Regions from separate parts of the Lysinibacillus sp. NPDC096212 genome, predicted to be linked through region 2. Evidence: riboswitches for the same ligand, from Rfam matches in the RefSeq annotation. Region 2 holds a riboswitch; the other holds the start of a gene.
What was found. A riboswitch is a leader RNA that binds a small molecule or an ion and turns the genes downstream of it on or off. The one in region 2 is predicted to bind preQ1.

Region 1 (8,099 bases), on a different contig from region 2:
GTGTCACCAATAGTCAAATCATATTTTTTGCGCATCCAATCATTCACAACAATGCCTTCCTGTTTAGAAATATCTATAGTTTCCTGGTTCTGTATACTATAGAGTTTATAAAGAGAAAGACTACTAGATAATGCCATAAACTGGCCATTATTTAATACCCCACCATTCGGAAATTCTATTTTACAATCTTCTGAAAAATAAGGTGTTTCCGAGTCTGAAAAATTCATGTCCCTCGCGTCAATAAATCGAACGTTACTTTTATATTCGGAACCTTTAAATGTTAATGAGGATACCTTATCAGACATTGTTTGCAAAGAAAAAGCAATCTGCAAATTAGCGCTAGCCATGAAACCTGTGAGCAAGGCTAAAAAGACTAATAGAATATTATTTAATACGATTGCTTTAAAGGCCACTTTTTTAAAAGGACCAGTTAGCCCTATTCGCTTAACAAGAAAATTCAATTTTGCTGACTCTGCCTTATGAATCATTTCCAATGGCGGTTTACGTAAGGTAAATACGGCAACCCCAAAAGCCATTACAGAAAAGATCAGAGCGGGGATTGCTGTAAACATTATGAATTGTACAGGATCAAAATTTTGTGTAACATTCGGCACGAGAAATGTAGCATTAATCCGATTAATAAACAAAGGACTAACTACATAGGAAACTAAATATCCTACAACGGTGCCTATAAACACGAAAGGTCCTATTAGGAAATATCTTTTAGCAATTTGTATTCTAGAGTAGCCAAGTGCTTTTAAAACACCCATAGTTGGTTTTGTCTCAGTTATATTTTGAAGAACAGTAGTAATAAGCAAAACCATTACAGTTAAACCGAAGAAACTTAAGGCGCTAATTAGACAGATTTTAAACATTTTTTCTTTTGCGATTAATGTAGAAAGTACTTGCGGATTATCTTCTTTACTCACCACGGACTTTACATGTGAATCCAATAGCATTTTTTCTAGAAAGATTTGTTTCTGTTCCTCAGACACACTTTCCAAAAATCGGCCCGAATAACTTGTTTTCTCCTGTTCACCCCAACTTGTGTAAGCTTCCTCACTACATAGTATTAATGCTTGAGTAGCAGGTTTGTAGCTAACACCATTATCAGCTACCAATGGTGAAATTGCGTCCGGTAAAGTAAAAATCCCACTAATTGAATAAGTTTTATTGCCAATAGTAACTGTATCTCCTAATGCTAATTTATTCTCCTGTGAAAAATTTTTATCTATTGCAATTTCAGTTACTTTTTTTGGCGCCAAGCCTTTCAAGTATATTGGAATATCAATGTTTCGCGTATTTTGCATAATACGATATACATTTTTTTCATCATAAATGACTTTATATGTTACAGGATCATACGTAAAAGAATACTTATTTGAAAGGTCCGTAATTTCCTCTCCCTGTAGAATAAGTGTAAAGTCCTGCTGATTTTGATGTTCTAGTGCCTTCTTGATGGAGTTTGTACCTTGAAGATAGAAAACAAGTAATGTACAAATAAACACTGCACAGGCAACAACTAGTACAAGCGGATACTGTTTTTTAAATGTCATCAAATGTACTCCCCTTCTCACCATGTAATTTCTTCAACATCTAGTGGGTTAGTATTGCTAGTTACTTCTACGATTTTCCCGCTAGTCATTTTAATAACCTTTGTTGCAATTTGAGCAATACTAACATTGTGCGTTACCATAATAATTGTAAATTTCAATTGTTTTTGAAGCTGCTTCAAATAAGTTAAGATTTGTTTGCTCGTTTCTTCGTCTAATGCTCCAGTTGGTTCATCACAAAACAAAAAATCCGGTTTTTTCGCTAAAGCACGTGCAATAGACACTCGTTGTTGTTGCCCCCCTGAAAGTTCATAAGGAAGGCGTTTTTCTAATCCATGAAGTCCTACACCATCAATTATTTCAGTAATATTTTTGTTCCCTTTTAAGTCAGCACCCATTTTAATGTTAGATTCTACATTTAAAAATGGCAGTAAATAATATGCTTGAAAAATAAAAGCTGTTTTATCACGTCTAAACAACGTAAGATCTTTCTGATTTAATCCACAAATCTCGTAGTCATCGCAAGTAACGCTTCCTGAATCTGGTTGCTCTAAACCAGAAATTACATTAAGGAGCGTAGATTTACCCGATCCAGAAGGGCCAAGAATGACAACGAATTCCCCATCACCAATTGACAATGAAACTGAATTTAATGCATAAAGCAATTCACGACCATTTTGATAACTTTTAACCAAATTTTCTACTCTTAACATGTTAGACCTCCAAACATTTCGTTTATTAATTAATTAATCAATTAATAAATAAACGATATTATTGATTAATTAATTTGTCAATAACCAAAATGCTCCGTTCAATCATGCATAGTAAAAAGCCCCATCTGGTTAGATGCGACTTAATTTTTCTACAGACACTATTCCTTTTCAGTCTCCTTTTTTACATTTAATGCATATGATGCAAATGAGACTAGTGCTGTTTTCAAAAAGGAGGATTACCATGAACAATGAAGATATCGATTTAAATCAACCTTCTGAAAAGCAAAATGCAAATATAGGAGATATTGACACAATCATTTCTGATCTTTGTGACAGTCTATTCGCATTTGCTCTAGATTTTGCCTTAAATGCCTTGGAATATACAAAAGATTTAGATGGAGAATTAGAATATTCGGATGAATTCAAAAAACAACTAGACGATATAATTTTTGAAATAGGAGAAATTAAAAATGTTTTAGATGAATAATTTCAATCAGAGACCTCTACTACTTTCGCTCCAAGGCATCCTCATTAAATTAAAAAAAGCAGAGGTGTCTAAATGCAAAGCTTTCAAGATATGTGTACAAAATTTGCTCAGATTGCCAACGGAAAAGCTTCAACGGAACATGGTGTATGCTCAGTAAAACTTAATCGAAATCTTAATGTTATGATTCAAGGTCGCCCAAGTCGTAGTGCACTTCATGCTGGGATAACATTCGAATCACTTGATATATATGGAAATGCACTTAACTTAGGTGAAGTTGTAGTACTTCAAGAGGAATTACCTCCATTTGTTAAGGTACTTGCAGAAAATAATTTGATTATAAGTGCTGTTCATAATCACTGGATCTATTCAGACCCAGTTATTTTATACGTTCACTTTCAATCAATAGAGCCCCCATTAATCTTTGCCCAAAAATTTGCCCAAGCATTTAGTGTTTTAAAAAACTACTGATAACTACACTTGTTAAAAGAACTGCTTAGAACAGTTCTTTTTAATTTAACTGGATAAATCACTCATTTTTTATTTTTCACAGTTGCTTCTCATCTATAGACCAATTTCATTCCAACTGTAAAGAAGCAAGTGTACAAGCCCCCTTCTTATGGATTCAAAATTCGAATCCGGTCAAACACACACCTATCTAACTAATGAGCAACGAACAAGAGCTAAATATTACCTTTAGCACTATGAATTTCTGCGTTTTTTTTACTCATCGCTATTTACAAGTAAGCTTGAACATTGATATGATTGCATTTGCTTCACGTGGTTCGTAACCATCCCACGTAAAAAAACTAAGGAGAAATGAATATGAAAATAAAATTTTTAGCAACGAGCGGCATTATTGCAGCTCTCTACATTGCTGTTACATTATTAGTCGGATCATTTGGCTTTACAGAGGTGCAGTTCCGTCTATCCGAAATGTTTAACCATTTGGTTGCCTTTAACCCTCGTTTTGCCGTTGGGATTATTATTGGTGTATTTATCTCCAACATATTTTCACCACTCGGTATCTACGATTTAATTTTTGGTGTCGCCCATTCGATGATTACCCTTGGGTTGTTCATTCTTATTTGTAAATTTGTCAAAAATATTTGGGCACGTTTAGTCATCAATACATTTTTATTTACATGTACTATGTTTATCATTGCATTTGAATTGAACTTAGCATTAGAACTACCATTCTTCTGGACATGGTTAACTGTTGCTGCAGGTGAATTTGTTGTCTTAGCGGTCGGTGCACCGATTATGTATACATTGAATAAACGCTTAAACTTCAAAAATTTAATTTAATTTAAAAGACGGATCTTATTAGATTCGTTTTTTTATTTTCTTGGCACCAAGATATCTTGACACTATTCCGAAAATACTTTACAATTCATTTCAATAAATGCTAAGAAAAAGAATAGTAGCAAGCGGTCGTACTTAAAGAGAGCTGATGGTTGGTGCAAATCAGTAGTACATACTTGTGAATGGGCTTTGGAGCAGCCTCATCAAAAGTGAGGACGAATTTACTCCCCGTTATCGGAGTACGAAAGCGCGCAATTTTTGCGAATGAAGGTGGCACCACGGTTACTCGTCCTTTTTACAGAAGGATTGTAGTGACTTTTTTTTATGGAAAAATTAGATAAGAGGAGTCGAGAGAAGATGAGTATAGTAGTAGAGAAAAAAGGATATTTCGGTGAATTTGGCGGTAGCTTTGTTCCTGATGAGCTTCAAAGTGTATTAAATATTTTAGATGGAAACTTCCAAAAATATAAAGACGATGAAGACTTTAATAAAGAGCTAGATTATTATTTCCATGAATATGTTGGGCGCAAATCTCCACTTTATTTTGCTGAAAATTTAACAAAACAATTAGGTGGCGCAAAAATTTTTTTAAAACGTGAAGATCTTAACCATACAGGTTCACATAAAATTAATAACGTTCTTGGACAGATTTTATTGGCAAAGCGCATGGGTGCTAATCGTGTGATCGCCGAAACAGGTGCAGGTCAGCATGGTGTAGCAACAGCAACTGCTTGTGCAATGTTCGGGATGGATTGCACAATTTATATGGGCTTAGAAGATACCAAGCGCCAAGCATTAAACGTCTTCCGTATGGAGCTACTTGGTGCTAAGGTAGTAGCCGTTGATAAAGGTCAGGGGCGACTAAAGGATGCAGTGGATGCAGCATTTGCTGATTTAGTTGAAAACTACGAGACGACTTTCTATTTACTAGGTTCTGCTGTTGGACCTCACCCATTCCCTTCAATGGTCAAGCATTTCCAATCAGTCATTAGCCGTGAAAGTCGTGAACAAATTTTAGAAAAAGAAGGAAAGCTACCAGCAGCAGTACTTGCTTGCGTCGGTGGGGGTAGTAATGCGATCGGTGCCTTTGCAGAATATATTGCAGATGAAAATGTTCGCCTTATCGGCATTGAACCAGATAAAGCAGCAACATTAAATGAAGGAACACCGGGTGAATTACACGGCTTCAAATGTTTGGTACTGCAAGATGCAGAGGGCAATCCGCTACCAACCTATTCGATTGCCGCTGGACTAGATTATCCTGGAGCTGGTCCAGAGCACAGCTATTTAAAAACAACTGGTCGTGGAGAATATGTAACAGTGACGAATGAAGAAGTGCTTGAAGCATTCCAAGTGCTGTCAAAGGTTGAAGGAATTATTCCTGCACTTGAAAGCTCCCACGCAGTTGCTCATGCACTAAAACTTGCGCCAACACTATCTCCGGAAGAGAGCATTATTATCAATATTTCCGGGCGTGGAGACAAAGACGTGGAACAAGTATTCCAAATGTTAAGTAGATAACAAAATGAAAGAGCGACTTCCTTTATGGAAATCGCTCTTTTAACTATACGAATGAAGCTAATTTCGGATAAATTTCTGCCACATTATCTCGAAGCTTGGCTTTCAGAAACTTTCCAACTGATGTTTTTGGAATTTCATCTAAAAATACCACATCATCTGGTACCCACCATTTTGCAAATTGACTTTCTAAAAATGCCAGAAGCTCCTCTTCACTTGCTGACATTCCTTCCTTCAATACTACACAAGCTAGCGGGCGTTCTTGCCATTTAACATGCGGAATTGCAATAACTGCTGCCTCCAAAACTGCATCATGGGTCATTAACGCATTTTCTAAATCCACCGAGGAGATCCACTCCCCACCCGATTTAATTAAATCCTTAGTACGATCCGTTATTTTGATAAAGCCATCCTCTGTTCGTACCGCAATGTCCCCTGTATATAGCCAGCCACCTCGATACGCATCATTTGTACGTTCATCACGATAGTACTCGTGTGAAATCCATGGACCTCGAAGACGTAACTCACCCATTGTCTGTCCGTCCCATGGCACTTCTCCATGGTCATTAATAATACTCGATTCAATACCGGCCATCGTCATTCCTTGCATTGCTCGCGATTCAATACGCTTTTCAATTGGCCATTCATCCATCCAAGACATATAATTTGATAATGCTACAATCGGCGTTGTTTCAGTCATTCCATACACGACGATATATGGAATTCCATACTGCTCTTCAAATGTACGAATAAGTCGAGTAGGTGAAGCAGAGCCACCGCAACAAATAGCTCGTAGCGAACTTATATCTCGCTCACGCTTCTCTTGTTCCTGTAACGCGCCAATCCAAATTGTCGGCACTCCAGCTGTTAATGTAATCTTCTCCTGCTCCACTAAATCCAAAATGATTGCCGATGTGAATTGTGGACCAGGCAATACTTGTGTAGCACCCACATTGACACTTGCAAACGGTAAGCCCCATGCATTTGCATGAAACATTGGCACAATCGGCATCACGACGTCACGTTCAGAAATGCCCATTGAATCAGACATACTGAGCATCATACTATGTAGCACTAAACCTCGATGTGAATAAACAACCCCTTTTGGATTTCCTGTTGTAGCACTTGTATAGCACATACCAGCAGGCTCCTCTTCCCCGATATCTTCTGGGAACTCATAGTTTTCATCTGCTGCTGCTAATAAATCCTCATACGATAATGCATTCGGTAATGTCGTTTCTGGCAAAGTATCCTCATCCGTCATAATAATATAATGTTTCACTGTCTTAAGCTCAGGCGCAATGTTTTCAATAATTGGTAGCAAATCCACATCAATCATTAAAATCTCATCTTCTGCATGATTAATAATATAAATTAAATGCTCTTCTGATAAACGAATATTCACCATGTGTAAAATAGCGCCAGAACACGGTACCGCAAAATAAGCCTCTAAGTGGCGATGCTGGTTCCAGGCAAAGGAGCCAATTTTCATTCCTCTTGTCATCCCCAGCTTTGTAAGCGCATCTGCTAAGCGACGTGTCCTTTTCGCCCATTCTCCATATGTTAAACGGTGAATCTTTTGTGGGCTCGTCCGTGAAATAATAGTCTTTCTAGCAAAATAGCTTTCTGCTCGTTTAAAAAAGTTTGTTAATACTAACGGCGTCTGCATCATATAAACCATCCATCCCTTCGTCTTGTGAACTCCCTTTGTATAACCTTTGTGAAATATTAACAGCTAATTTAATTGAATACTATTAATATTTTGAATATGATTATAGTAGAAAATTATAAATTAAGCTATATATTCCAATAATTTTCTTTTTATTGTTAACTTTTTCTAAAATAACTCATTCACATACGTGGGGTTGATTTCGGTTCCGGCTGGGCCTTTCCTGGAGCGTTGGAGGGAATAATGAATAAAATTAACACTTGCATACATCAATATAAGTTTACTTAAAGGAGAGAGTAATGATGGGGTTTGACGAATGTATTAACGAAGATTTTAGTGGGGTCATATCAGTCACTCAAAATGGTAAAAATGTATACCGTAAAGCCTTTGGATACGCAGATTTACCAAATAAAGTATCAAACGAGATTGATACGAAGTTTGCAACAGCCTCAGCAGGAAAAGTATTTGTTGCCATAGCCATTTTGCAATTGATTGAACAAAGTCGATTATCTTTTGATAGTTGTATTGGGGACATCTTGAATTTTGATTTAAAGAATATTGATCCTCATATCACCATCAGGCAGTTGCTTAATCATACATCGGGAATACCCGACTATTTTGATGAGTCTGTCATGAAAGATTATGACGAACTATGGATAGATTACCCCAATTATAAAATTCGCACATCATCGGATATCATTCCATTATTTATACATAAGCCGATGATGTATCCTACAGGAGATAGATTTCAATACAATAATACAGGATTTGTTGTTCTTGGTCTTATTGTTGAGGCCATTACTGGCTCTTCATTTGATGTATATCTTAATGAACATGTTTTTATTCCTTGCGGTATG
Region 2 (8,099 bases):
CCTTAAGCGAGGCGTTTGTCAGGATTTCACACATGTCATGCTTGCAGTACTAAGAGCTAAAGAAATTCCAGCACGCTATGTGAGCGGCTATTTATACGTCGATGAAAACTCTGCCTTGGTCGGTGATATTGCAACCCACGCTTGGGTAGAAGTTATGATCCCAGGGATCGGCTGGATTGGTCTTGATCCAACTAATAATGTAGAAGTATTAGAAAATCACATTATTTTATGCATTGGCCGTGATTATTCGGATATAAGCCCAGTTGAAGGTGTTTATTCAGGTGGAAAGCATGATTTAACAGTCAAAGTGAGCGTCAAAGCATTGAATCATTTGTAAAATGGTATAAATTAAACCCCTGATTTTTCTACGCAAATTAGAAGAATCAGGGGTTTATTAAGATCTATTGTTTTCAGATTTAAATCTTCAATTTTGAGTCATTAAACTTTCAATATATCAAAAGAATTACTCTCGGTATCGTTCTTGATCATATAAGGATTATACAATACCCATTTCTTTTCCTATTTTTTCAATTTTATTTATGACTGTATTGAGCTGCTCCATTGTATGTGTAGCCATCACTGTAATCCGCAACCGGCTTGACCCTTTTGGCACAGTTGGTGGTCGAATCGCCGGAATAAAGACACCTTCATCCAGAAGTTTCTCAGAAAATTGCATAGCTTCATGGGCATCACCAATAAGAAGAGATAGAATTGGTGTTTCCCCTTCCGTAACTACAAAACCGGATTCCTCCAATTTCAAACGTAAATACTTAGCATTTTTCAACAATCGTTCCCTGCGTTCGGGCTCATTTTGAATAATAGCAATCCCTTCTCGCGCTGCTTCAATCGCACTTGGAGATAAACCCGTTTGGAAAATAAATGATCTAGCGTTATTCAGTAAATAGTTTTTTGCAATTGACGACGTCGCCACAAAACCACCTTCTGCACCAATCGCTTTACTCAACGTGCCTACTGTAAAATCAATGTCATCTTTCAATCCAAAATAATCAGCAGTACCACGACCATCACTTCCTAAGACACCTGTCACATGCGCATCATCAATCATTATGTAAGCATTGTATTTCTTTGCTAACGCAACGATTTCGGGAAGTGGAGCAATATCACCATCCATACTAAAGATGCCATCCGTCACAATTAACTTCTTTCCATCTCCACGTGAATGCCTCAATTTATGCTCTAAATCCACCATATCCGCATGTTCATAAACAATTGTTTTTGCTTGACTAAGTCGACAACCATCTATAATACTCGCATGATTCCAGGCATCAGAAAATATCATATCCCCTGCCTTCATCACACTCGAAATCACACCAATGTTCGCTAAATAACCACTGCTGAAAACAATAGCGGCTTCCGTTTTTTTAAAATCTGCAATTTCAGATTCAAGCTGTTCATGAATGACGAAATTTCCGGTTGTTAATCTCGAACCACCAGCTCCTGTACCGTATGTACTAATACCTTCAGATGCTTTCTTTCTCAATCGGAAATCAGTTGCAAGACCTAAATAGTTATTAGATGAAAAAAGCAAGAATTTCTTACCATTCATGATGATCTCGCTCTCATTTCCATTTGAAAACGAACGTAACTTCCTTGTCAACCCTTTCTCTTCTATTAATTGTAGTTCCCGCTGAAACCAATGATCCATTTTTCAATCCCCCTTAATGAGAACCGGTACGCTTTCTAAATAGTCTATAAAAGATTCTAGTTCAACTTCATCTGACACAAAATAAATACGCCCTCCACTCTCACAACCTTCTCTTTTTAACGGTGTAATTCTGACATAACCAATGGCACGATTACTTACATATCCAGTCACGTAATCTGGATCATCAGACCAACATAATTCTGCAATTGTAAACGGAGAATTCGCCACTTTCGTCGCCAAAGCCAATGCTTCACGGACACGCTCATTAAGCTCCTCATTAGTGTCTTGCCAATCGATTCGTGATACACGCACACCCTTTTGCCCCCGACCGTCAAGCCCTAAGCCGGTTTTACTATTTAGGATGATTGCCCCACGGAGGTTTTGATTACTAGCAAGTTGATGAAAAGCAACATTTAGTGCATGTTCCGAAACACCTAAAGATGTTAGTATCTTTCTTGCTTCACTATGGGCCTTTTCGATTGAAACCGCCTCAACTGTCGTAATTTCTAAGGGTGGCAAATACTGTATCTGATCATGCGCTATTTTTTCAACGGTAATTTGAATAAAGTCAGCATCTCCACGTGAATGATTACTTGCTTTATTCAATAGCTGTTTTACAATGGGCTCTATCTGAGATTTACTCCCTATCCGTTCACCACCAGATATATGCTTTTCCCCTAGTTCAGGACTTCTTTCAGCCGCACGCATTCGTATGCTATAACACGTTTTTAACATGATTATTACCTGCTACTTTCCTATTAATTGTTTGTAACAACTTCGTTATGGGATAAACACTAACAGCTGTGATTACCATGCCTGGAATAGCCAAAACTAATAACGGTAAAAATGGAGTCCCTAACGTAAAAGCCAAACCAAATCTAGCAATCGTTGTTCCAATGGGGCCTGCCAAAACAAGTACCGGAATGGAAGTCCCAAATAAAACAATAAGTAAGCCTACAGTCAATCGAAAAATTAAGGAGATCTCCACATTTAAGATTGAGTGTATACCTAATAAAAATAAGATTAAACTTGCAATGATTCCTGCTAGAAAATATCGCTTAAATCCAAATACCGCAGCAATCGCAACTGCAATAGGTGCTGATAATTGAAATTCAGACCCAGGAAAACCTGTTGGAATTTTAAACATGCCTGTAACGATAATAAGACAAGCTAGCAATGAAATCTGGGCAAGATCATATGTAGAAAACTTTCGGATCATTTTATTCCTCCATCTTACTTTTGAAATACTTGATGTCATTTCCTCCTATTCCCCTCAAATTGAGTTAACCTTGATTAATAATAAGTTAACACAAAAATAGATTGGAAAGTAGATAAAATGGTAGGATTTTTTATTATTTGTGAAAAATACAGTTTTGTTTATTAGTAGGTTTCAAAAAATGAAGTTCGTGTTCCTCAGGCTAGAGAATGGCCACATGCTTTTTTCAGATTCCGCATCGCCACGAGCACCCTTGCACTTGGCTAGTTACTACTTCTGTCTTCACGGTTCAGGTATGTATTCTATAGATTCCATCCATGCTGGGTGCGCAAAAAAAGTATAGGCCCAATTAGCCTATACTTTCACACCTATAAACGTTAAATAAATATGTACAAAAATGCTTGTTTAACCAAGTACATTTTTGATTTCCTTTGTTACAGGAAGTGGCGAGCATGATAGACTTGACCGGTTAGCCAGCCCTTGATATAGCTGGGTTCTAGGCTATCGAATCATGCGAGTAGAGGCAGCGTGTCAAGTTGTAACTATTCACGCACTTGTATAGAAAAGTAGTTGATCAGCGAATGGGTACATGCTTAGAATAGCAAAAATGTACATTGTTATTTTGACATTTATACACACCTAGACCAGTTCTGATCTTTTCCCTTTCGATTCGAAGGTTAACAGCAGACGCCTATTCTTGTAATGGCACACTATCTATACACCTCTTTTATTCCCCCAAACAAGGGCATGCAACTGTGGCAGTACTTTGACATCTCTGAATTCCTCATCCTTAATCACTCTATCAATCAGCGCATGATATTTATCTAATAAATGTAGTATTAATCGTGAATTGTCAGTCGTCGTGAGATCATCATTACCGACTTGGAGATAAAAAGGAATCGTTGGATATCGATGGTGAATTTGTTTAGCATAATCGTAATCCTCTTGATTAAAAACGACTACTTTGAGGGATATATGATGATTACTGTTTCGTTTTTTTAGCTTTTCAAAGATATCAGTGAGCACCGAATAGTCTGTGGTCATTCCAGAACTAGGTGGCTTTGGCGAGATTGTCAGTTCATCAATCTCATACATCCATTTTTGCCACCTGCTTCCCTGTGTTTCCACTCCGACCTTTATGTCGTTTTCTTTTAAAATGGCAATGAGTTCTTCCAAATTTTGATAGAGTGCAGGATTGCCGCCTGAAATCGTGACAAATGAAAAACCATTGCCTCCAAGACGTTTCAACTCAGACCAAATCTCTTCCGCTGTCATTTGGACTATAAGATGCTTTCCGCTGCCATCCCATGTAAACGATGAATCACACCAAGAACAGGAATAATCACAGCCGGCAGTTCTCACAAACATTGTCTTCTGGCCAACGACCATTCCCTCACCTTGAATCGTCGGTCCAAAAATTTCTATAACAGGTACCTTACTCAACTTCCATCCACTCCCGTCTCGCTTCTGCATAGCTTGTCGGAGTTTCGTATAGCCTGATAAACTCTACACGCGCACCGTTATACCTTTGTTCGTCAAGCAAGGCCTGAGCCAACTTTTCGTAAATCCAAACAACAATGTTCTCTGCCGTCGTATTCATGGGCGGAAGCGTTTCATTTAAATAGCGGTGATCCAAATGAATCTCTATTTTTTGTTTCCATATTGCTTTTATATCGCCGAAATCAATCACCAAACCGCGATCATCTGTGTATCCACTCAGTCCTAATATTACACGATACGTATGACCGTGTAGATTTTTGCATTTCCCCTCATAATTATGTAAATGATGAGCAGCATCGAAGGTAAATTCTTTGCTTATGAGAACACGCTTTGCATGATAGATCAATTGATTTCTTTGAATATCTTCATCTATCTTTTGGAGCTTATCGACGATTTTAAAATCTGACATGTTTTAAGACTCCTTCCTGTAATTCAAATACTCATCAAGCCCTTTTTTTCGCAGTTTACATGCTGGGCATTCACCACAGCCATCTGCTATTACACCGTTATAACAAGTCAACGTTCTTTCCCGTACAAAATCAAGTGCCCCAAACTGATCAGCAAGCTCCCATGTCTGTGCCTTATTCAACCACATCAACGGTGTATCAATCACAAAAGAATCATCCATCGATAAATTTAACGTTACATTCAAGGATTTAATAAAAACATCTCGGCAATCCGGATATCCGCTAAAATCCGTTTCACAAACGCCAGTTACAATATGCTTAGCTCCTACTTGACTCGCTAAAACGCCTGCAAATGAAAGAAAGAGAAGATTTCGGCCAGGTACAAAAGTCGATGGAAGCTCACCGTTTTCTCCCTCTTCTACCTTTATGTCTTGTCGTGTCAATGCATTCGGAGCAAGTTGATTCAGAAGTGACATATCAAGAATGTGATGTTTAACACCGAGATCCTCTGCTATCTTCTTCGCACATTCAATTTCAAGATGATGCCTTTGACCATAATCAAAAGTTACTGCCTCTACCTCTTCAAAACGTTCTTTTGCCCAAAACAAACAGGTTGTACTGTCCTGACCTCCACTAAATACAACAATTGCCTTTTCCTGCTTCATCTATAAAAACTCCCTTATATCGAAAAACAGTACTCTAAGAAAAAGTGCTGTTTTCTTCTTAGTTTTTTAACGAATATTGTGTGCCTTAATAAGTTAAATACTTCAATCTTTCTTAACGGCTTCGGCCAGACATAAAAAAACCCCCTTGTAAAATGTTTCCCAACACTTTTCAAGAGAGGCATCACCAATCATTCTATTAAAACATAAGTAAAAACATAAAAAAAGCCACGTCCGATATGGACATGGCATATTGTCATGTTTCCATAGTTTTTTATAGAGGGTATTTGCTATGAACCTCTCCCGTTTTAGTCCGGGCATTCTTTTCTTCAATATAATACAAAAAATAGTATAAAACGTCAAATGGATTTTTTTTAAGATCTTCCCATAAATGCTTTTCTAGAACAACCACTGTTATATTGTCCTATATTATACTAAACACTTTGCTGAAATTAAATTCATTAATATTTTGAGGATATATATCAATAAATCACTATTCCATTGTCTAGAACAGATTTATTTTGCACCTGATTTCCTAAAATATATAGCTTTTTCAAATTAGGCAAATTCACTAATGGCTCTACATTTGAAATAGCGTTATTTTCCAAATGAAGCACCTCAATTTGTTGCCAATTCCCCATAAAACTTAACGATTGTAGTGAACTATCTTGTATTGTGAATGAACGCAGAGCTGAAAAGCCAGCAAAGTAAGGCATAACCTTATCAACTTCATGCACCCAGTCACCATTACCTATTCGGAAGGATACATTATTCAAAGTTAAATGTTCCAGTATGTTGTTGTTAAATGAATTTTGACTATTAATTTGAAACTTACAGTCATTACAATTTAACGTTTTTACATGCTGTAAATTGAATAATTCACTCGTCTCTTCATAAAAAGATGTTTCATTTAAATTTATGGTTTGCAGATTTGGCAAACGATTTAAAGAACGAATGCCTGTAAAATCGCCAGACTCCATCGCTGTAAGTTGTTCTAGCTGTGGGTATTTCAGTAATTCTGCTCCATTCAAATACGACTGTCCCCCACTTATCTCAACAGTTAAATCTTTTAAAGCAGGTGCCTCTAACTTGGATAAGAAAGAACTTTTTAATTCGGCTTTTTTTAAATGGGGTGCTACAATCGATGCTATTTGGCCACTATAACCAGTTATCGATAAATCGGTCAGTGAAGTCAGGCTGTTCACAATATCATACAATTCTAATTTATAAAGAGAAGCTAAACGCAACTTTGTCAATGAAGACTTATTTCTAAGGTGTTCTACATTCGTAATATCCATATTTTCAAGATCAAGCGTTTGCAAGTTAGGCATGTTTTGGATAAAATCAAGCGTTTTTAAATTTTTCACCGCTGTAAGTTTCAATTCTTGTAATTGATTCAGTGAATAGAACGAGCTAAAATCTGTCGCTTCACTCAAATCTATTGCTAACGACTCTAAATCAGTTAATGAAGACAACCACTTCAAATCATTGGCAGATCTTAAAGACAATGATTTTAATGGCAGTTTATTCAGAAGAGGGTAGTCTGTAACCGTCTCGTTGTGATACGAAATTTCAAGTGATTGAAGATTAGGAAACTCTAATAATAAAGCAAGTTCATCATTACTTCGGATTTGAACAGAGAGTTCTACAACATTAGACTTATCGCTAAAATATTCAGCAATTTTACTAAATGATTCATTAAAGCTACCTGTATAGCTTTTTAAACCTTCCAGATGTCGGAAGCTTACATTTTCACTTTGTGATATTTCATAATCACCCATCAAATTCAATACCGTCAGACCAGTAAAGGCTTCAAAATCTTTTTGTTCAATTTTTTGTGTATTTAATAACTTATCCATAATGGTATAGTTAGAAATTTTGGCTTGCTTATTTGTAAACGGATCGTCGAGACTGTAATCAAAATGCCATTGATCTTCAGAATAGTATGCCTTTAAATAACGGATACTTGCGATCTCTTCTTTAGTCGGCATTGCTCCACCTTTATCAAAAATATCTTTTAAAAAGAATAAAAGAACTTCGCTTTCAGGCATTTTCCGAACAGCTAGGTCCTTATGGTTACCATATTCTGTTTGATTGCCGCTCAAAAGAAAATAGCCAAGGAATATACAAAGGATGACAATCGGTATTATTAAAAGCGCTTTTAAATTCGGTTTTGGACGTGTAGCTTTATTCGCAGAAGTTGTACCATAATAATTATTAATCGTCTGATCAACATAATAAACTTTATTTTCTTTCAACATTATTTCAGTTTCACAAAAAGGACATTTGAATGATTGTCCCTCTCTATATTCAATTTTCCCATTACAATTCGGACAATTTAATTTAATGAATTCCACTGGCAATCCCCTCTGCAGCTCTATTTTAATTAAGCTTAGTTGTCCGAAAAATAATTGTCAATATTTCTATTAAATACTATTTATCTTCCATCTTAAGACCTACAAAAAAAGTCGCACATGAGGCGACTTTTTTTGTTTATTCACTTTTTTACACAATAAGTTTAAACTTCTGGTACTATTACTTGTGATACGGAGGATAAGTAAGGTTATTATACTGCACTCAAATATAAATTTAACGAAGTCTCAACTTCCTTCGCAACAAGCTCCACAAAGTCCCAATAATCCTCTGTC

Region 1: another riboswitch for preQ1. It lies ahead of ACIQ7T_RS12735 (QueT transporter family protein); the one in region 2 lies ahead of queC (7-cyano-7-deazaguanine synthase QueC).

Annotation. Positions count from the first base shown of each region.
Region 1 is NZ_JBIWFQ010000011.1:68,618-76,716, forward strand. Features, by position in the region: gene ACIQ7T_RS12715 (FtsX-like permease family protein) at 1-1,556, opposite strand, end outside; gene ACIQ7T_RS12720 (ABC transporter ATP-binding protein) at 1,574-2,266, opposite strand; gene ACIQ7T_RS12725 (hypothetical protein) at 2,508-2,753, shown strand; gene ACIQ7T_RS12730 (DUF1259 domain-containing protein) at 2,826-3,221, shown strand; PreQ1 riboswitch class I at 3,525-3,569, shown strand; gene ACIQ7T_RS12735 (QueT transporter family protein) at 3,576-4,058, shown strand; T-box leader at 4,152-4,352, shown strand; gene trpB (tryptophan synthase subunit beta) at 4,413-5,576, shown strand; gene ACIQ7T_RS12745 (long-chain fatty acid--CoA ligase) at 5,620-7,245, opposite strand; gene ACIQ7T_RS12750 (serine hydrolase domain-containing protein) at 7,545-8,099, shown strand, end outside.
Region 2 is NZ_JBIWFQ010000016.1:97,258-105,356, reverse strand. Features, by position in the region: gene ACIQ7T_RS16320 (transglutaminase family protein) at 1-337, shown strand, start outside; gene bioF (8-amino-7-oxononanoate synthase) at 497-1,666, opposite strand; gene bioW (6-carboxyhexanoate--CoA ligase) at 1,670-2,401, opposite strand; gene ACIQ7T_RS16305 (hypothetical protein) at 2,382-2,885, opposite strand; gene queE (7-carboxy-7-deazaguanine synthase QueE) at 3,597-4,325, opposite strand; gene queD (6-carboxytetrahydropterin synthase QueD) at 4,318-4,791, opposite strand; gene queC (7-cyano-7-deazaguanine synthase QueC) at 4,795-5,454, opposite strand; PreQ1 riboswitch class I at 5,712-5,758, opposite strand; gene ACIQ7T_RS16285 (leucine-rich repeat domain-containing protein) at 5,934-7,808, opposite strand.